3 regions of the Burkholderia vietnamiensis LMG 10929 genome follow, and region 2 is predicted to be linked to each of the others. Evidence: predicted binding sites of a transcription regulator. Region 2 holds the regulator's gene; each other region holds the start of a gene.
The links. The regulator FliA, encoded in region 2, starts transcription of late flagellar genes. The targets are predictions, from matches to a motif close to CTAAAGTTTNNNNNNNNNNNGCCGNTA.
Positions count from the first base shown of each region.

Region 1 (6,848 bases), 320 kb from region 2:
GGCGCGCGCGGGCGTCGCCCAGTGCGCGTCGGGCAGTTCGCCGAGCGGATCGGCCATGCCGGCCGCGCCCGGCGCACCACCGCGCGCGGCCGCCGACGCGTTCGGCATCGATGCATGCGGCGCGGCGCTGCCCGCCGCCGACGCACCGGACGACACGGCGGCGCGCGCAGCCGGCAGCGGCGCGCGCTGCGCGAGCAGTTCGTCGAGCGGGTCGGGTGCGTCGTGCTGCGCGGCGTCGGCGGCCGTCTGCACCGGCACCGTCGCGAGCCGCGCCTGCGGTTCGCGCATCAGCGCGGCGAGCGGACGCTGGCCGGCAAGCCACTGCGCGAGATGCGATTCGTAGAACAGGCCGCTTTCGCTCACGGCCTGCGCGAGCGCCGCGCGCAGCGCCGCCGTGGGCGGCGCGGCGGGCGTATCGCGCACGGCCGCGGCGGCGTTCGCGGCGGTCGCGGCCGATGGCGTTGAAGAAGAAGGAGAAGAAGACGAAGCAGGCGAGGACGAAGCAGGCGCAGACGCCGCCGCAGCGGCCGCACCCGGCTGCGCGCCGTCGGGCGACGCAGTCAGCGCATTCAGCAGCACGGTCGGATCGGCCAGCAGCGGTGCGCGCCCGGCGATCGCGGGCGTCGCGACGACGCCCGAACGCGAGATCGCATCGAGCACCAGCGCGACGTCGGACAGCGCGGTCTGCGCCGAAGCGGGCGGCGCGGCCGGCTGCGCGAGCGCAGGCGCCGCCGACGCCACGCCGGCGCCCGGCGTGCCGACCTGCGCGGCGCCGCTGCCGGCGGGCGCCGTCACGGTGGTCAGCAGACTGTCGATGCGGCTCGTCAGCAAGGCGGCCGCAACGGGGTCGATACCGGTCATGATCGGAGCCTGCTCACCTCAGCCACTTCGTTGCAAATCCGGAATCGGGGCCCGCGGCAAGCGCCGCCCCGGCAAACGGGCCTTACCCGCGCGCGCGATACAGATCGGTCAATACGCGGCTCGAGCGGCGCGCCTCGAACAGCCCCGACAGCCGGGCCATGTCCGGGCTGGCGAGATCGCGGATCGCGGCGTCGTCGGCCAGGATCCGGCGAATCAATTCGAGCTTGCGGCCCCGCTCGGGCTCGTCGAGCGCAACGCCCGGTGCGGCCTCCTTCAACTCGTCGACGAGGCGCAGGAACTCCACCTGCAGCGCCGGCAACACGCTCCAGTCGGCAGCGCGCGCAGCGCTCAGCATCTGGCCGGACACGGCCGCGAGCGCCTCGTAGCTAGCGAAGTATTGGGCCTTGCCGTTCATCTGGCCGCATCCGCAGCCTGCTGCGCGGCCATCCGGGCGACTTCGGGCGCAATGCCCGTCCAAGCTTCCTCGAGCGTGGCGAGCAGCCCGTCGACCTCGACCAGCATCGCGTCGCTGCCCTGCGCGTTGGCCTGCAGCAGCCGGCGGCCCATGTAGGTGTACAGCGCGTCGAGCCGCGCGGCGATCTCGCCGCCGACGTCGCGGTTCAGCGACGCCTGCAGCCCGCTCTCGACGATCGAGATGGCTTTGCCGATCGCTTCGCCGCGAGCGGCCACGTTGCCCTGCTGCAAATGCATGCGCCCCAGTGCGATCGCCTGGCGCGCGCCCTGATACAGCATCGCGATCAGCCGGTGCGGCGACGCGCCCATCACGCCCGTCTCGACGCCGACGCGCGCGTATGCGCTGGCTCCAGCGTGCCCTGGCGAAAACATGCGCTTCTCCTTGTGATGCGTTGGCTATGCGGTAGCCGCCGCCCTGCATCGCACGACGCGGCCCTGTTCCGGAGTTATCGGAAGGGAATTGAAAACCTTTAGGCGCGCACGCGGCCGCCCCGCCCGCGGGACATCACACCGACATCTGCATGACCTCGTTGTAAGCGCTCACCAGCTTGTTGCGGACCTGGAGGCCGAACTGGAAGCCGATGTTGGCCTTCTGCATGTCGACCATCACGTCGTTCAGCGACACGTTCGCCGCGCCGACCTCGAACGCGCGGGCCTCGCCGAGCGCATGTTGCTGGTCGCCGCTGATCTTGTCGAGCGACGCCTTCATCGCGCTCGCGAAGGTCCCCGCCGTGGCCGCGCCCGAGCCGGCGAGCGCCGCCGCCGGGCTGGCCACGCCGCCGTTCGCCTGCGCGGCCATCGCCTGCATTTGTTGCAATACCGACCCGATTCCGCTGACGTTGGCAACCATGCTGTCCCCAGACACAAGAGAAGAGACCCGGACGTCCCGGGCGACCCGCCGGCGCCGCACCATGCGCACCATGCCGGATAGCGAAAAAGGATAGCAGCGCGGCCCGCGCCAAAGCCGAGAAAGTACGGGGGAAACCCGGCTCTTTTCGGGCGATCGGAGTCGCGCTCCGGTCCCGATAATCGCATCGTGTCATTGTCCGTCCGCTCGCCTGAGCGGCTCAGTCGTCCCGCTCCGGAGAAACTCCTCGCATGGATTCGCAGGCCAACTCGCTGATCAACCCCGACGCTCGCACGGGCCTCGCCGGCCCGGTGCCAGGCGCAACCGCGGCCGCCGCGTTGCCGGGCGCGGGCGCTGCCGGCGCTGACTTCGGGTTCGGCGGCTTCGCGGAACGGATTCCGGGCATCGCACGGATGAAGGGCAACCCGAAGCTGCCGTTCCTGATCGCCGTCGCGTTTGCGATCGCCGCGATTACCGCCCTCGTGCTGTGGAGCCGCACGCCCGACTATCGCGTGCTCTACAGCAACCTGTCCGACCGTGACGGCGGCGCGATCATCGCCGCGCTCCAGCAGGCAAACGTTCCCTACAAGTTCGCCGACGCCGGCGGCGCGATCCTGGTGCCGTCGAACCAGGTGCACGAAACGCGGCTGAAGCTCGCGGCGATGGGCCTGCCGAAGGGCGGCTCGGTCGGCTTCGAGCTGATGGACAACCAGAAATTCGGCATCAGCCAGTTCGCCGAGCAGGTGAACTACCAGCGCGCGCTCGAAGGCGAGCTGCAGCGCACGATCGAATCGATCAACGCCGTGCGCGGCGCGCGCGTGCATCTCGCGATCCCGAAGCCGTCGGTGTTCGTGCGCGACAAGGAAGCACCGAGCGCGTCGGTGTTCATCGACCTCTACCCCGGCCGCGTGCTCGACGAGGGCCAGGTGCAGGCGATCACGCGAATGGTGTCGTCGGGCGTGCCCGACATGCCGGCGAAGAACGTGACGATCGTCGACCAGGACGGCAACCTGCTGACGCAGCCGGCCTCGGCGTCCGGCCTCGACGCGAGCCAGCTCAAGTACGTGCAGCAGGTCGAGCGCAATACGCAGAAGCGCATCGATTCGATCCTCGCGCCGATCTTCGGCACCGGCAACGCGCGCTCGCAGGTCAGCGCGGACATCGATTTCTCGAAGCTCGAACAGACCTCGGAAAGCTACGGCCCGAACGGCACGCCGCAGCAGGCCGCGATCCGCAGCCAGCAGACCAGCAGCGCGACCGAACTCGCGCAGGGCGGCGCGTCGGGCGTGCCGGGCGCGCTGTCGAACACGCCGCCGCAGCCGGCGTCCGCGCCGATCGTCGCGGGCAACGGCCAGAGCGGGCCGCAGTCGACGCCGGTGAGCGACCGCAAGGACCAGACGACCAACTACGAGCTCGACAAGACGATCCGCCACGTCGAGCAGCCGATGGGCAACGTGAAGCGGCTGTCGGTCGCGGTGGTCGTCAACTATCAGCCGGTGGCCGACGCGAAGGGCCACGTGACGATGCAGCCGCTGCCGCCCGCGAAGCTCGCGCAGATCGAGCAGCTCGTGAAGGACGCGATGGGCTACGACGAGAAGCGCGGCGACTCGGTGAACGTCGTGAACAGCGCGTTCTCGACCGCGAACGACCCGTACGCCGACCTGCCGTGGTGGCGCCAGCCGGACATGATCGAGATGGCGAAGGAAGCCGCGAAGTGGCTCGGCATCGCGGCGGCCGCGGCGGCGCTCTACTTCATGTTCGTGCGCCCGGCGATGCGCCGCGCGTTCCCGCCGCCCGAGCCGCCCGCGCCGGCGCTCGCGGCGCCGGAGGACACGGTCGTGCTCGACGGCCTGCCCGCGCCGGAGGCGGCCGCCGAGCCCGATCCGATGCTGCTCGGCTTCGAGAACGAGAAGAACCGCTACGAACGCAACCTCGACTACGCGCGCACGATCGCCCGCCAGGATCCGAAGATCGTCGCCACCGTCGTGAAGAACTGGGTGTCCGATGAACGCTGAAGGCCTGAACAAGAGCGCGCTCCTGCTGATGTCGATCGGCGAGGAAGAGGCCGCTGAAGTATTCAAGTTCCTCGCGCCGCGCGAGGTGCAGAAGATCGGCGCCGCGATGGCCGCGCTGAAGAACGTCACGCGCGAGCAGGTCGAGGAAGTGCTGCAGGAGTTCGCGCGCGAAGCGGAGCAGCACACCGCGCTGTCGCTCGATTCCGGCGACTACATCCGCTCGGTGCTGACCAAGGCGCTCGGCGAGGACAAGGCCGGCGTGCTGATCGACCGGATCCTGCAGGGCAGCGACACGAGCGGCATCGAAGGCCTGAAGTGGATGGATTCGGCCGCCGTCGCCGAGCTGATCAAGAACGAGCATCCGCAGATCATCGCGACGATCCTCGTGCACCTCGACCGCGACCAGGCGTCGGAAATCGCGTCGTGCTTCACCGAACGGCTGCGCAACGACGTGCTGCTGCGGATCGCGACGCTCGACGGCATCCAGCCGGCCGCGCTGCGCGAGCTCGACGACGTGCTGACCGGCCTGCTGTCCGGCAGCGACAACCTGAAGCGCAGCCCGATGGGCGGCATCCGCACCGCGGCCGAGATCCTGAACTTCATGACGAGCCATCATGAGGAAGGCGTGCTCGAAAACGTGCGCCAGTACGACGCCGATCTCGCGCAGAAGATCGTCGACCAGATGTTCGTGTTCGAGAACCTGCTCGACCTCGAGGATCGCGCGATCCAGATGGTGCTGAAGGAAGTCGAATCCGAGACGCTGATCATCGCGCTGAAGGGCGCGCCGCCCGCGCTGCGCCAGAAGTTCCTCGCGAACATGTCGCAGCGCGCAGCCGAGCTGCTCGCCGAGGATCTCGACGCGCGCGGCCCGGTGCGCGTGTCCGAAGTCGAGACGCAGCAGCGCCGCATCCTGCAGATCGTGCGCAACCTCGCCGAGAGCGGCCAGATCGTGCTAGGCGGCAAGGCGGAAGACGCATATGTCTGATGCCGCGCGCGATCGCGCCACGCTCACCGCGTACCAGCGGTGGGAGATGGCGTCGTTCGACCCGCCCCCGCCGCCTCCGCCGCCCGACGACGCGGCCGCCGCGGCCGCCGCGCTCGCCGAGGAACTGCAGCGCGTGCGCGACGCCGCCCATGCGGAAGGCCACGCGGCCGGCCACGTCGACGGCCAGGCGCGCGGCTACCAGGCCGGCTTCGAGCAGGGCCGCGAGCAGGGCTATGCGGCCGGCCAGGCCGAAGCCCGCGAGCAGGCCGCGCAGCTTGCCGCGCTGGCCGTATCGTTTCGCGAGGCCGTGTCGCAGGCCGAGCACGATCTCGCGTCCGATCTCGCGCAGCTCGCGCTCGACATCGCGCAGCAGGTCGTGCGTCAGCACGTGAAGCACGATCCCGCCGCGCTGGTCGCGGCCGTGCGCGACGTGCTCGCCGCCGAACCGGCGCTGTCCGGCGCCCCGCATCTCGTCGTGAATCCGGCCGACCTGCCCGTCGTCGAAGCCTATCTGCAGGACGATCTCGACACGCTCGGCTGGAGCGTGCGCACCGACGCGTCGATCGAACGCGGCGGCTGCCGCGCGCACGCCGCCACCGGCGAGGTCGACGCGACGCTGCCCACCCGCTGGCAGCGCGTCGCCGCCGCGATCGGCAAGGTGAGCACGTGGTGACGCGCTCGCCCGAGCAGCTCGCGCACGACGGCTTGACGCCGCTCGAGCGCGAACTCGCGCTCGCGTCGTTCGGGCCAGAAGGCGCGCCGGGCGCAGAGCCCGCCGCCGCGAGCGCGCCGGCCGACACGCGGCACGCGCCGCACAATCCGCACCTCGAACATTGGCGCACGCATCTGCACACGCTCGCGACGCGCAGCCAGCGCGCGCTGCCGCTGCGGCCCTGCGGGCGCCTCACGCGCGCGGCGGGGCTCGTGCTCGAAGCGATCGGCCTGCGGCTGTCGGTCGGCGCCGAATGCACGATCGAGCTGCCCCCCGGCAGCACGCTGCCGTACGCGCAAGCGGAAGTCGTCGGCTTCTCCGGCGAGCGCCTGTTCCTGATGCCGACCACCGACGTGGCCGGCGTGTTGCCCGGCGCGCGCGTGTGGCCGCTCGAAGCCGCCCCCGTCGCCGATCCGCTCGCGGGCGCGAAACGGCTGCCGGTCGGCTGGGAAATGCTCGGGCGCGTCGTCGACGCGTCGGGCCGCCCGCTCGACGGCCTCGGCCCGCTCGCGGCGAAGGTCGACGCGCCGCTGTCCGCGCCGTCGATCAACCCGCTCGATCGCGAACCGATTCATCACGTGCTCGACGTCGGCGTACGCGCGATCAACGGCCTGCTCACCGTCGGCCGCGGGCAGCGCATGGGCCTGTTCGCGGGTTCCGGCGTCGGCAAGTCGGTGCTGCTCGGCACGATGGCGCGCTACACGAGCGCGGAAGTGATCGTGATCGGGCTGATCGGCGAACGCGGCCGCGAAGTGAAGGAATTCATCGAGCAGATCCTCGGCGAGGACGGCCTCGCGCGCTCGGTCGTCGTCGCGGCGCCGGCCGACGTGTCGCCGCTGCTGCGGATGCAGGGCGCCGCCTATGCGACCTCGCTCGCCGAATATTTCCGCGACCAGGGCAAGCACGTGCTGCTGCTGATGGATTCGCTGACGCGCTACGCGATGGCGCAGCGCG
Region 1 is NZ_CP009631.1:916,567-923,414, reverse strand. It holds gene fliK (flagellar hook-length control protein FliK) at 1-861, opposite strand, end outside; gene AK36_RS14195 (flagellar protein FliT) at 944-1,276, opposite strand; gene fliS (flagellar export chaperone FliS) at 1,273-1,707, opposite strand; gene fliE (flagellar hook-basal body complex protein FliE) at 1,841-2,185, opposite strand; gene fliF (flagellar basal-body MS-ring/collar protein FliF) at 2,434-4,197, shown strand; gene fliG (flagellar motor switch protein FliG) at 4,187-5,182, shown strand; gene fliH (flagellar assembly protein FliH) at 5,175-5,855, shown strand; gene fliI (flagellar protein export ATPase FliI) at 5,849-6,848, shown strand, end outside.
Region 1: a site for FliA is predicted at 1,783-1,809, ahead of fliS (flagellar export chaperone FliS). Genes of this name have one in related genera too.

Region 2 (6,848 bases):
CGGGGCGGATCGCCGAAGTGTCCGCGCGCTTCACGCTCGACGCGATGCCCGGCAAGCAGATGGCGATCGACGCCGACCTCAACGCGGGCCTCATCAACGAAGAGCAGGCGCGCAAGCGCCGCCAGGCCGTCGCGCAGGAAGCCGAGTTCTACGGGTCGATGGACGGCGCGTCGAAGTTCGTGCGCGGCGACGCGATCGCCGGCCTGATCATCATGGCGATCAACGTGATCGGCGGGCTGATCGTCGGGATGGTCCAGCACGACATGAGCTTCGCGGCGGCCGGCACCAACTACACGCTGCTGACGATCGGCGACGGCCTCGTCGCGCAGATCCCGTCGCTCGTGATTTCGACGGCGGCCGGCGTGATCGTGTCGCGCGTCGCGACCGACGAGGACATCGGCACGCAGATCACCGGCCAGCTGTTCACCAACCCGCGCGTGCTGACCATCACCGGCGCGATCATCGTGCTGATGGGCCTGATCCCCGGCATGCCGCACTTCGCGTTCCTCGCCCTCGGCGGCGGCGCGATCTGGCTGGCGCGCACGCAGGTGCGCCGCGCGGCGGCCCGCAAGGCGGCCGGCGACGTGACCGAGATCGCGCCGCCCGCCGCGCTGCCGAGCGACAGCCACGAGGCGACCTGGGACGACGTGCAGCTGATCGACCCGCTCGGCCTCGAAGTCGGCTACCGGCTGATTCCGCTGGTCGACAAGAACAGCGACGGCGAGCTGCTCAAGCGCATCAAGAGCATCCGCAAGAAGTTCGCGCAGGAGATCGGCTTCCTGCCGCCGGTGATCCACATTCGCGACAACCTCGAGCTGCGGCCGAACGCATACCGGATCGCGCTGAAGGGCGTCGAGATCGGCGCGGGCGAAGTGTTCCCGGGCCAGTGGCTCGCGATCAACCCCGGCCAGGTGACGGCCGCGCTGCCCGGCGCGGTGACGCAGGACCCGGCGTTCGGGCTGCCGGCCGTGTGGATCGACGTCGCGATGCGCGAACAGGCGCAGGTGTACGGCTACACCGTGGTCGACGCGAGCACGGTGGTCGCGACGCACCTGAACCATCTGGTGGTGCAGCACGCGGCCGAGCTGCTCGGCCGTCAGGAAGTGCAGTCGCTCGTCGAGCGCACCGGCAAGGACGCGCCGTCGCTCGTCGAGGACCTGATCCCGAAGACGATCTCGCTCACCACGCTGCAGAAAGTGCTGCAGAACCTGCTCGAGGAAGGCGTGCCGATCCGCGACATGCGCACGATCCTCGAGTCCGTGTCCGAGCACGCGGGCCGCGGCGACGCGTACGAGATCACCGCCGCGGTGCGCCTGTCGCTCGGCCGTGCGATCACGCAGCAGTGGTATCCGGGCGCGGGCGAGATGCAGGTGATGGGCCTCGACTCGAATCTCGAGCGCGTGCTGTCGCAGGCGCTCGCGACCGGCGCGAACCCGGGCCTCGAGCCCGGCCTCGCGCACAACCTTCTGACCGGCACGCAACAGGCGATGCTGCGTCAACAGAATCTCGGGCTGCCGCCGGTGCTGCTGGTGCAGCACGCGCTGCGCGCGATGCTCGCGCGCTTCCTGCGCCGCAGCCTGCCGCAACTGAAAGTGCTGTCGTACGCCGAAGTGCCGGACACACGCACGATCAAAGTCGTTAACGTCATCGGGGGTTCCGCTTGAACATTCGCAAATTCACCGGCGCGACGAGCCGCGACGCGCTGCGTCTCGTGCGCGAGGCACTCGGCGCCGATGCCGTCGTGCTGTCGAACCGCACGCTCGATGACGGCAGCGTCGAAATCGTCGCACTCGCCGACTCGGATCTCGCCGCGGTCGCGCCGCAGGCCGCCGCACGCGTGCGCGCCGCCGTGCCGCGCATGCCGGAATCGGTGCCGGCCGCCGCCGTGCCGGGCATCGTGACGCGCCCCGGCGCGACGTTCCCGCGCCCGGTCGTCAATCCGGCCGTCAATCCCTACGCAGCCGGCGACGGCGGGCTGCCCGACGTGTTCTCGTCGGTGTTCGGCGCGAGCGCCGACACGATCCAGACGTCCGAAGCGGCCGCCTTCGATGCCGCCCACCACGCCGAGGCGCAGTCGAGCGCCGCGGCAGCGTCGTCGGCCGAGCCGGCGTCGGCGCCGGCCGCCGGCGCGCCCGCCGCAGCGCCGGCCGAACCGGCCGCATGGCTCGTCGAGCATGCGAAGCGCCTCACGCAGCAGCGCGAAGCGCTCAACGCCCGCCTGCAGGGCGCGCCGGCCGCGCCCGCCGCGCCCACGCGTGCACGCCACGACGCGGCACCCGCGGCGCCGGCCGGCTGGGCGCGCGACATCGTGCGCGATGCCGAGCGCCGGATGGCGCCGCCTGCGCGTGCGAACGACGCCCGCGCCGAGAAGCCGGCCGAGCGCACGCGCCTGCCCGCCGATGCGGCCGCCGCGGTGGCCGATGCGGTGAAGGTGCGGATCGAAAGCATCGTCAACGACACGGTGATGAACGAGCTCGGCGCGATGCGCGGGATGATGGAGGAGCAGTTCGACAGCCTGATGTGGCATGACCGCCAGCGCCGCAGCCCGGTGCACGGCGCGCTGACCAAGCATCTGTTCTCGGCCGGCTTTTCCGCGCAGCTGGTGCGGATGCTGGTCGACAACCTGCCGTCCGGCGACGGCGCGCGGAGCTTCGAACAGGCGGCCGAATGGGCGCAATCGGTACTCGCCGCCAACCTGCCGGTGCTCGAAAGCGAAGACGCGCTGATGGAGCGCGGCGGCGTGTTCGCGCTGATGGGGCCGACGGGCGTCGGCAAGACCACCACCACCGCGAAGCTCGCCGCGCGCTGCGTGATGCGCTTCGGCGCGAGCAAGGTCGCGCTGCTGACCACCGACAGCTACCGGATCGGCGGCCACGAGCAATTGCGCATCTTCGGCAAGATCCTCGGCGTGCCGGTGCATGCGGTGAAGGACGCGGGCGACCTCGCGCTCGCGCTGTCCGAGCTGCGCAACAAGCACATCGTGCTGATCGACACGATCGGCATGAGCCAGCGCGATCGCGCGCTGTCCGACCAGATCGCGATGCTGCACGGCGCGAACGCACCGGTGCAGCGCCTGTTGCTGCTGAACGCGACGAGCCACGGCGACACGCTCAACGAAGTCGTTCAGGCCTACCGCAGCGCGGGCGAGCATCCGCACGGGCCGACGCCCGATCTGGCCGGCTGCATCCTGACCAAGCTCGACGAGGCGACCCATCTCGGCGGCGTGCTCGACACGGTGATCCGCTACAAGCTGCCGGTCCACTACGTGTCGACCGGCCAGAAGGTGCCGGAAAACCTGTACGTCGCGTCGACCCGGTTCCTGCTGAAGAGCGCGTTCTGCGTGCCGCGCGACGGCTCGCCGTTCGTGCCGCAGGACGAGGACATGCCGACGCTGCTGTCCGCGCTGACCGCGCGGTCCACCGCCGAACTGCACGAGGTGCGATTTGGATAAACGGATCATCGACCAGGCCGAAGGACTCCGGCGCTTGCTGGCCGGGCGGGCGTCGCGCATCGTCGCGGTGACGGGCGGCCCGCTGGGCGTCGGCTGCACGGCGGCCGTCGTGAATCTGGCAGCGGCGCTGAGCGCGCTGGGCAAGGACGTGCTCGTCGTCGACGAGCGCACCGACGTGCATTCGGCCACGGCGACGCTCGCGGGCGCATGGCTGCGCGACGGCGACCGCACGCGTACGCCGGCCGGCTTCGCGCTGTGCGCGGCCGCGGGCTTCGCACGCGACGGCTACAGCGACGAGCAGCTGAGCGACTTCGTCGACGGCCAGGCCGACATCGTGCTGGTCGATGCGCAGCTCGGCGCGGACGGCGCGTTCTCCGCGCTCGCGCGCGAGGCGCACGACGTGCTGATCGTCACGCGCGTGGCCGCGCAGGCGATCACCGAGGCATACGCGTGCATGAAGCGCCTGCATTTCGCGCACGCGGTCGCGCAGTTCCGCGTGCTGACCAATCACGTCGGCAGCCACGCGGACGCGAAGACCGCCTTCGACAACCTCGCGGGCGTCGCGAGCCGCTACCTGACGGTGTCGATCGCCGATGCCGGCTGCGTGAGCGCCGATCCGCTCGTCGAGCACGCGCGCGAGCTGATGCATACCGCGGTCGACGCGTTCCCGTCGTCGGTCGCCGCGCGCGACTACCGGCAGATCGCCGGCGACCTGCTGTACTGGCCGATGCGCCCGCGCCCCGGCTCCGGCCGCGCCGTGCACGGGGGCGGCAAGCCGTCTTACGAGGCCGGTGCGGCGCACGCCGCGTGAGCGCCACCGCAAGGAGAGAGCCATGATGTACAACGCTCAAGGAAAGATGACCCAGGCCGACGTGCTCGCGCAATACGCGCCGCTCGTGCGGCGCCTGGGCCTGCAGCTCGTCGCGAAGATGCCGGCGAGCGTGGACCTCGACGACCTGATCCAGGCCGGCATGATCGGCCTGATGGACGCGGCCGGCCGCTACAAGGAAGACCAGGGCGCGCAGTTCGAAACCTACGCGACCCAGCGCATCCGCGGCGCGATGCTCGACGAGCTGCGCAGCAACGACTGGCTGCCGCGCAGCCTGCGCAAGACGTCGCGCGAGGTCGAACACGCGGTGCACCAGGTCGAGCAGCAGCTCGGCCGCTCGGCGAGCGAGGCCGAGATCGCGCAGCACCTGAAGATGCCGCTCGACGAATATCAGGAGATGCTGCAGGACCTGCACGGCAGCCAGCTGATCTACTACGAGGATTTCGACCGCGCGGCCGACGACGAGCCGTTCCTCGACCGCTATCGCGTCGATCACGCCGATCCGCTGTCGGCGCTGCTCGACGACCATCTGCGCGGCGCGCTGGTCGATGCGATCGACCGGCTGCCCGAGCGCGAGAAGCTGCTGATGTCGCTGTACTACGAGCGCGGGCTGAATCTGCGCGAGATCGGCGCGGTGCTCGAAGTGAGCGAGTCGCGCGTGTGCCAGCTGCACAGCCAGGCGGTCGCGCGCCTGCGCGCGCGGCTGCGCGAGCAGGCGTGGGTCGGCGCGGAGAACTGAGCGGCAGCGGCGGGCGTCGCGCGCGCCGACGCCGCGCGTGCGGCCGCCCGCCCAACCCCCCATTTCTCGCCACGATTTGCTACAATCCTTCCCGTTTTCCGAGGAGCGTTGCGACGGACCGCCTGTGTCCGCCAGGCTCGGAAAGCTTCACCAAGCAGCCGTGCGGCGAAATTCGCGCCGGCTCCGCTTCCTGAACGGCGCTCACGTCACCAATTTCTAGAACTTTTTTAGAAAGGAGGGCGTGATGAACGCCATTATCGATTCGCAAGTTTCCAACGATTACGTCGTCGCCGACATGGCGCTTGCCGGCTGGGGCCGCAAGGAGCTGAACATCGCCGAGACCGAAATGCCGGGCCTCGTGCAGATTCGCGACGAATACAAGGCGCAGCAGCCGCTGAAGGGCGCGCGCATCGCCGGTTCGCTGCACATGACGATCCAGACCGGCGTGCTGATCGAGACGCTGAAGGCGCTCGGCGCCGAAGTCCGCTGGGCCTCGTGCAACATCTTCTCGACGCAGGACCACGCGGCCGCCGCGATTGTCGAGACCGGCACGCCGGTGTTCGCGTTCAAGGGCGAATCGCTCGACGAATACTGGGAGTTCTCGCACCGCATCTTCGAATGGCCGAACGGCGAATTCGCGAACATGATCCTGGACGACGGCGGCGATGCGACGCTGCTGCTGATCCTCGGCTCGAAGGCCGAGCAGGACCGTTCGGTGATCGCGAAGCCGACCAACGAGGAAGAAGTCGCGCTGTACAAGTCGATCGCGAAGCACCTCGACATCGACGCGAACTGGTACTCGAAGCGCCTCGCGCACATCAAGGGCGTGACCGAAGAGACGACGACGGGCGTGCACCGCCTGTACCAGATGGAAAAGGACGGCCGCCTGCCGTTCCCGGCGTTCAACGTGAACGACTCGGTCACCAAGTCGAAGTTCGACAACCTGTACGGCTGCCGCGAATCGCTCGTCGACGGCATCAAGCGCGCCACCGACGTGATGATCGCGGGCAAGGTCGCGGTCGTCGCGGGCTACGGCGACGTGGGCAAGGGCTGCGCGCAGTCGCTGCGCGGCCTGGGCGCGACCGTGTGGGTCACCGAAATCGATCCGATCTGCGCGCTGCAGGCGGCGATGGAAGGCTACCGCGTCGTGACGATGGAATACGCGGCCGACAAGGCCGACATCTTCGTGACGGCGACCGGCAACTACCACGTGATCAACCACGATCACATGAAGGCGATGCGTCACAACGCGATCGTCTGCAACATCGGTCACTTCGACTCGGAAATCGACGTCGCGTCGACCCGCCAGTACCAGTGGGAAAACATCAAGCCGCAGGTCGACCACATCATCTTCCCGGACGGCAAGCGCGTGATCCTGCTGGCCGAAGGCCGCCTGGTGAACCTCGGCTGCGCGACCGGCCACCCGTCGTTCGTGATGTCGAACTCGTTCGCGAACCAGACGCTCGCGCAGATCGAGCTGTTCACGCGCGGCGAACAGTACGAGAACAAGGTCTACGTGCTGCCGAAGCATCTCGACGAGAAGGTTGCGCGCCTGCACCTCGCGCGCATCGGCGCGAACCTGTCCGTGCTGTCCGACGAGCAGGCCGCGTACATCGGCGTGGAGAAGGACGGCCCGTTCAAGCCGAACCACTACCGCTACTGATGCACCGCCGCCGCCGCGCCGCGTGCGTGCCGTTTCGGCCGTGCGCGGTGCGGCGGCGCGGCGCCGGAGCGCCGCTCGTCACGCCGCGTGCGCTCGCGCGCGGCGCGGCCGGCGGCGCCGACCCGATGCACTGACCGTCCAGATCGACAACCGAACCGGAGCCCTC
Region 2 is NZ_CP009631.1:600,207-607,054, reverse strand. It holds gene flhA (flagellar biosynthesis protein FlhA) at 1-1,664, shown strand, start outside; gene flhF (flagellar biosynthesis GTPase FlhF) at 1,661-3,451, shown strand; gene AK36_RS12780 (MinD/ParA family ATP-binding protein) at 3,444-4,262, shown strand; gene AK36_RS12775 (RNA polymerase sigma factor FliA) at 4,285-5,019, shown strand; S-adenosyl-L-homocysteine riboswitch at 5,114-5,229, shown strand; gene ahcY (adenosylhomocysteinase) at 5,264-6,682, shown strand.

Region 3 (6,848 bases), 360 kb from region 2:
CGTCACGCCGTTGTTCGACATCTGGAAGAAGCCGTTGCCGTTGATGGCGACGTCGAGCGACGAATTCGTCGTGTTGATCGTGCCCTGGCCGAACTGCTTCTGCACCGACCCGAGCGTCGTGCCGATCCCGATCTGCGTGTTGACCGACGTCGCGATCGAGTTCGCGTACATGTCGGAGAACTGCGCGGTGCTCGACTTGAAGCCGACCGTGTTCGCGTTCGCGATGTTGTTGCCGATCACGTCGAGCGCGTTGGATGCGCCGGCGAGGCCGCTCAGACCCTGTTGATAACCCATTTCGGTCTCCGTTTGCGAGAAAGCTGGATCAGTTGGTGGTGGTCGTGCCGCCGGACGACGACGACGCGGTGTTCGGGAAAATCGACGCGACCTGGGTCAAGCCCACCGTCGTGCCGTTCGACAGCACCAGCCCCGCGGTGCCGTCGGCCTGCTTGATGACGCTCTGTACCTGCGCGGCCGCGAGCACGGTCGGCGCATAGGTCTTGCCGTCGCTGCCCGTGTACTGCGCGCTCACCGTGTACTTGCCGTCCGGCAGCGCATTGCCGGCCGCATCGGTCGGCGTCCAGTTGAACGGCACCGTGCCGGCCGACTGCTTGCCCGCGTCGATCGTGTTGACGACGACGCCCGCGCTGTTCTTCACGGTGATGGTCAGGTTCGACACGTCGTTCGCGAGCGACACGCCGAACGGCGACGCCGCGCCGCTCTTCACCGAGACGTCGTTGCCCGGCGCGAGCACGTTGGTGCCGATCAGCAGCGCGGCCTGCGTCTGCTGGCCGGCCGCGAGCTGCGTCGACAGCGACGACAGCGACGAGTTCAGCTGCGCGATGCCGCTGACCGTGTTGATCTGCGCAAGCTGCGACGTCATCTGCGAGCTGTCGACCGGGCTGGTCGGGTCCTGGTTCTGCAGCTGCGTGACGAGCAGCTTCAGGAACGTCGCCTGCAGGTCGCTCGCCGACGTGCCGGTCGTCGACACTTTGTTGGTGTTCATCGTGTCGGTCGGCAACGTCGACACGTTGGTGCCGTTGCTGCCGATCGTCGTGTTGGAGGATGTCATCCTGGTGGCCTTGGGTCGGAACTGTCGGAACTGTCGGAACTGTCGGAACTGTCGAATCTGGCGCGGCGCGCGGCTTACGTGCCGATCGTCAGCGTCTTGAGCATCAGCGTCTTCGCGGTGTTCAGCGTCTCGACGTTGGCCTGGTACGAGCGCGACGCCGAGATCATGTTCACCATCTCCTGCACCGGGTCGACGTTCGGCATCTGCACGTAGCCGTTCGCGTCGGCGGCGGGGTTCGTGGGGTCGTAGGTCGACTTCATCGGCGACGGGTCGTCGACGACCTTGGTCACGCGCACGCCGCCCACGCCCTGGCCGGACGCGGTGCGCGCGCCGCCGAGCGGGTCGGTCGCGAACACGACCTGCTTGGCCTTGTACGGCTTGCCGTCGGGGCCGGTCGCGCTGTCGGCGTTCGCGAGGTTCGACGCGGTGACGTTCAGGCGCTGCGATTGCGCGGACAGCGCCGAACCGGCGACGCCGAAAATGTTCATCAACGAGGGCATGGTGGCTCCTGGTGCTCGGATTCGATGGCGGGGCGCGCCGTTACTGGTTGCTCGTGATCGCGGCGATCATCGTCTTGATCTGCTGGGTCATCACGGTCATGCCGCTCTCGTAGTGCAGCGCGTTGTTCGCGAATTGCACGCGCTCGACGTCGAGGTCGACCGTGTTGCCGTCGAGCGACGGCTGCAGCGGCATCCGGTACTGCGCGCGACCGTAGTCGTCGGCCGGGCCGCCGGTCGGGATCAGCTTCGCGGCGCCGGCCATGTGGCCGGGCGCGGTGGACACCATCGTCATCCCGCTCGTCACGCCGGCCGGCTGCGCCATCGGCAGTTGCGCGGCGTTGCTCGGCGCGAGGCCGCCGTCCGTCTGCTTCAGCGAGCGCGCGAGCGCCGACGCGAAATCGACGTCGCGCGCCTGATAGCCCGGCGTGTCGGCGTTCGCGATGTTCGACGACAACAGTTCCTGCCGATAGGCGCGCACGTCGAGCGCCTGTCGGCCGAACGCGAATTCGGCATCGAGTTTGTCCAGCATGTGTGCGTCTCTCCAGATGAAGCGCTGCACGCCCCCCGCGCCGGATGGCGACCCAAGGGGCTTTTTTCCATGACACCGATGGTAGGGGTGCGGCACAACCCGCAATCGGACGAATAACGCGCCAAAGGCCCCCTCTATTCATCGTTTGCGCGACGGCCCCGCTGCCTAGAATGCGAATCGGATCAACGGTTTCGAGGACACGGCGATGACAGGCAGCGCACTTCGCAACGACGGCGCACGCGGCAAGCGCGTGCGGCGTGCGTTCGCGCTCGCCGCGGCGTTGTGGCTCGCGGCGCCGGGCGCGCACGCGGACGACGCGATGATCGTGATCCCGGGGCGCGGCGAGACGGTCGAGACCGCGCTCGCCCATGCGAGCGTGGCGGGCGTGGCGGGCGTGGCGGGCGTGGCGGGCGTGGGACAACCGGGCCGCGGCGGCGCGGGCGTTGCAACGGTCGCGGGCAGCGGCGCGGCGCCGGTCGGGAATGCCGGTGCCGGCATGGTCGGCGCGGGCACGGTTGCACCTGCCGCGCAGCCGGCCGGCACGATGGTCGTGGTCGACGTCCCGGCGCCGGCTGCGGTGCCGAGCGTCGCACCGCGCGCCGCCTACGCGGACGCGCGCGCCAATTCCGTCAGCAGCGCCTATGCCGCGCACGCCGCTAACGCCTCCAATTTCGCCGGTTCCCGCTACGCCGCACCGCGCGCTGCCGATCCGGGCGCCGTGGCGACCGTCGTCGCCGGCGCGCCCGAACCGGCGTCGAACCCGACGCGGCCGGCCTTCGCCCGCGCGGCCGCCGTGCGCACCGCTTACGCTGCGCCGGCGCCTGCCGCGCCCGCGCCCCAGCCGGCCGCCGCGGCACAGCCTGCGACCCCGCCCGGCCAGCAAGACCCCGAATCGATCCGGCGCAGCGCGCTCGCGTTCCTGCAGCAGCAGATCGCGGGGCTGCCCGGCAAGACCACCACGACGGTCGCCGCCGCGTTTCCGCGCGGGCTCGCCGAATGCACGACGCTCGAGCCGTTCCTGCCGACCGGCGCGCGCCTGTGGGGCCGCACGACGGTCGGCGTGCGCTGCGCGGGCGCGCGGCCGTGGACGGTCTATCTGCAGGCGAAGGTCACCGTGCAGGCCACCTATTACGTCGCCGCGCGGCAGATCGCGCCGGGCGAGCCGCTCACCGCCGCCGACCTGATCGCCCGCAACGGCGACCTGACGGTGCTGCCGCTCGCGGTGATCACCGATCCGGCGCAGGCGATCGGCGCGACCTCGCTCGCGCGGATCGCGGCCGGGCTGCCGTTGCGCCAGGACATGCTCAAGAGCGCCGCGTCGGTGTCGGCCGGCCAGACGGTGCGGGTGGTCGCGGCCGGCCCCGGTTTCACGATCTCGGCCGAGGGCAACGCGCTCGCGAACGCGGCGCCGGGCCAGTCGGTGCGGGTCAGGATGGCGGCCGGTCAGATCGTCACGGCGATCGTCAAGGACGCCGGCACGGTGGAAATTCCGCTATAGGGACCGAACCCACCGCAACATTGCAAAGAATTGTTTATTCGGAGAATTTCGCACCCGCGATGCTAAAGTTCGGGCCGGCCCGGCCGTTATCTGGGTCAAACCGAACAGGAAAACCATCGTGAAAATCGATTCCACTCCGAACCCGAGCCCACTCGCGCCCACCGGCAACGGCGCGACCCGCGCGCAATCCGGCGCGGCTTCGTCGTCGTCCGCGCAGGCCGGCGACGCTGGATCGACCGGCGGCGACACGAGCGTGAACCTGTCGGGTCTGTCGGGACAGCTGCGTTCGCTGTCAGCCTCCGGCAGCGCCGACATCAACACGGCGCTGGTCCAGTCGATCAAGGACGCATTGAAGGACGGCTCGTTGACGATCGACGTGAACAAGATCGCCGACGGCGTACTGAATACCGCCCGCGACCTGCTGCAACGGCAGCGCTCGCAGAGCAACTGAGCCGGCCCGGGGCCCGTCACGCCCTGACCGGTCCCCTGGATGGCCGGCATGCGGGAACGCGTGCCGGCGCGACGAGCATGACGCGATGAGAGAAGAGCTGCTGGCCACGGTCAACGACGAACACGCGACGGTCGAAGCGTTCGCGTCGCTGCTCGCGTATGAAGAAAAGGCGCTGACGACGCCGCAGCCGCTCGACATGCTGCCGGGTATCGTCGAAAAGAAGAGCGAGCTGATCGATCGGCTCGCGCAGCTCGAGCGCACGCGCGACGCGCAGCTGTCGGCGCTCGGCTTTCCGGCCGGCAAGAAAGGCATGGATCAGGCCGCCGAGCGCGACGCGCGTCTCGCCGGCCGCTGGCAACTGCTGCTGCAGGCCACCGAACGCGCGCGCCAGGCCAATGCGACCAACGGGATGCTGATCCGGATCCGGATGGACTACAACGATCGCGCGCTCGCGGTGCTGCGCTCGGCGTCCGCGCCGGCCGGCGTCTACGGGCCGGACGGACGCGTGTCGGCGCTGATGCGCTGAGCGCCGCGCGCGCCGCAGCGCCGGCGCCCCGTCGCATCATGCGCGGCCGCGCCGCACTACCCTTCCTTTACAGCAACGGACACGCGGTGACCTGCGTGCCGCGTTGCGCGCAAAGCCGTTCGTAGTCGCGCAGATACGCGCGCTCGTCGTCGTCGAGCAGCGCGACGTCGATCAGGTCCCAGTCGTAGCCCACGGTGACGAGGTTTTCGAACGCGACGGTGCCCGCTTCGGCGTCGTCCGGGTGGACGATCACGATGTTCTCGATCCGCACGCCGCCCTTGCCCGGCAGGTAGATACCCGGTTCGACCGAAATCACCGCATTCGGCACCAGCCCGTACGACGCGCCGGGCGCGAAGCGCACGCCGCCCTCGTGCACGTGGATGCCGACGCCGTGACCGGTGCCGTGGCCGTAATCGTAGCCGTGGTCGCGGCACACCTGGCGCACCGTCGCATCGACGTCGCCGCACGTCGCCGTGTTCGGGAAGCGCGTGACGAGCCCCTTGATGCAGGCCTTCAGCGCGACCGTGTAGATTTCGCGCTGCCACGGCTGCGCGACCGTCTCCGCTCGCGTGCGACGCAGCACCACGCGCGTGCAGTCGGTCGCGAAGCCGGCGTCGTAGTACGCGCCGCTGTCGAGCAGCACGAGTTCGCCCTCGGTCAGTTCGACGTCGGCGCTCGCCTCCGTGTAATGCGCGAACGCGCTGTTCGCGCCGTTCGCGGCGATCGACGGGAACGTCAGCGCGACGGCCGAGCGCGCGCCGTACGCGTCGTTGATCTTGCGCGCCAGGTCGTATTCGGTGTGGCGCCGTCCCGGCTCGCCGGTCTTGGCCCAGCGCATCGTCTCGGCGATCGCTGCCGAGCTGCGCGCGAACGCATCGCGAAAGCGCTCGAGCGCCGCCGGCGTCTTGCTCGCCCGCAGCGCCTCGACCGGGTTGAAATCGGCGTGGCGCGCATGCGGCCAGACGCGCCGCACCGATTCGACGAGCGCGCAGTTGACCGATTCGAAGCCGTAGCAGACGTGCTCGACGGCGAAGCGGGCGAGGAAGCGCTCCAGTTCGGCGAAGTCGCGCCGGATCACGTGCAACGCCGGGTACGACGGCAGGTCGACCGCACAGCGGTCGCAGCCTTCGGGCAGGAACAGCGCGACCTGCTCGCCGAGCACGAACAGGAAGCCGAGATGCGACGACGCATTCGGGATGTGATAGCCGCGGCTGTTCAGCAGATAGGCGAGATCGTCGGACGCGCAGGTGAGGAAGGCAGTCGTGGGGGGCGTCGTGTCGCTCGTCGTGGCGGTCGCCGTGGCGGTCGCCGTGTCGCTCGCCGTGTCGCTCGCCGTGGCGGTGTGCGCGGCGAGCCGGCCGTTCAGCGCGTCGAGGTTCTGCGCGACGCTCACGCCGGTCGTCGCCTCCGGCAACCCGAAGATCGGCCGTTCGACGACCCAGCCCGGCAGCGCGATCGCGCGATCGATTTCGCGCGACGTGAGGCTCACCCAGTCGAGCGACGCGGGCTGCGTCTGCGCGAGCAGCCGGTCGCGCTGCGCGATGCTGATCCGCCACGCGTCGTAGCCGACCCGCGCGAGCCGCGCCGCGTGCGTGACCAGCCAGCCGGCGAGCGCCTGCCAGATCGTCACGTCGATGCCGAGCTTCACGACCTGCACGCGCGCCGGGTCGCACTGCCGTTCGGCCTGCAGGTGATAGCGGCCGTCGACGAACAGCACGAACGGCGGGATGCCGAGCGCGTGCGCCGTCGCCGCGCTCAGGAAGATTCCGCAGCCGGCCGAGCCGTCGAAGCCCGACAGCGCATAGCGCGGGTTGTTGCAGCGCGGCAGGTATTCGGTGATGTACTCGTCCTGCGACGTGACCACGACCGCATCGAGCCGCGCGGCGTCGAGCAGGCGCGACAGGCCGGCCTGCGTGTCGGCGACGCGCGCATCGTACGCGGCAAGGCCGGAGAAGCTGAATTGGAGTCGATCGATCATCGGATACCCGTCATTGATTGTTGTCGACGGCCGGCGGCGGCGTGGCGGCGAACGCCCCGACGCTGCGGCTCAATTTTTGTCCTACTTAACTTTGTTTGATGAGGGACAAAATCTAGAGCACGCATACAGGGCGGTCAAGCGCAAATTTTCGTAGGGCTAAAATTACCGATCGTGACGCGGCGGCCCGCTCGGCGACCACCGACGGCTACGGGCGGCGTCACGATGCCGCGGGTACAATGCGCCGGCATCGCCGCCCGACGGCCGTGCCGCGGGCGATGCGCGGCATGCTGGGGCGCG
Region 3 is NZ_CP009631.1:955,896-962,743, reverse strand. It holds gene flgE (flagellar hook protein FlgE) at 1-294, opposite strand, end outside; gene AK36_RS14385 (flagellar hook assembly protein FlgD) at 323-1,069, opposite strand; gene flgC (flagellar basal body rod protein FlgC) at 1,144-1,569, opposite strand; gene flgB (flagellar basal body rod protein FlgB) at 1,610-2,098, opposite strand; gene flgA (flagellar basal body P-ring formation chaperone FlgA) at 2,304-3,596, shown strand; gene flgM (flagellar biosynthesis anti-sigma factor FlgM) at 3,715-4,047, shown strand; gene AK36_RS14360 (flagella synthesis protein FlgN) at 4,133-4,573, shown strand; gene AK36_RS14355 (M24 family metallopeptidase) at 4,641-6,551, opposite strand.
Region 3: a site for FliA is predicted at 3,659-3,685, ahead of flgM (flagellar biosynthesis anti-sigma factor FlgM). Genes of this name have one in related genera too.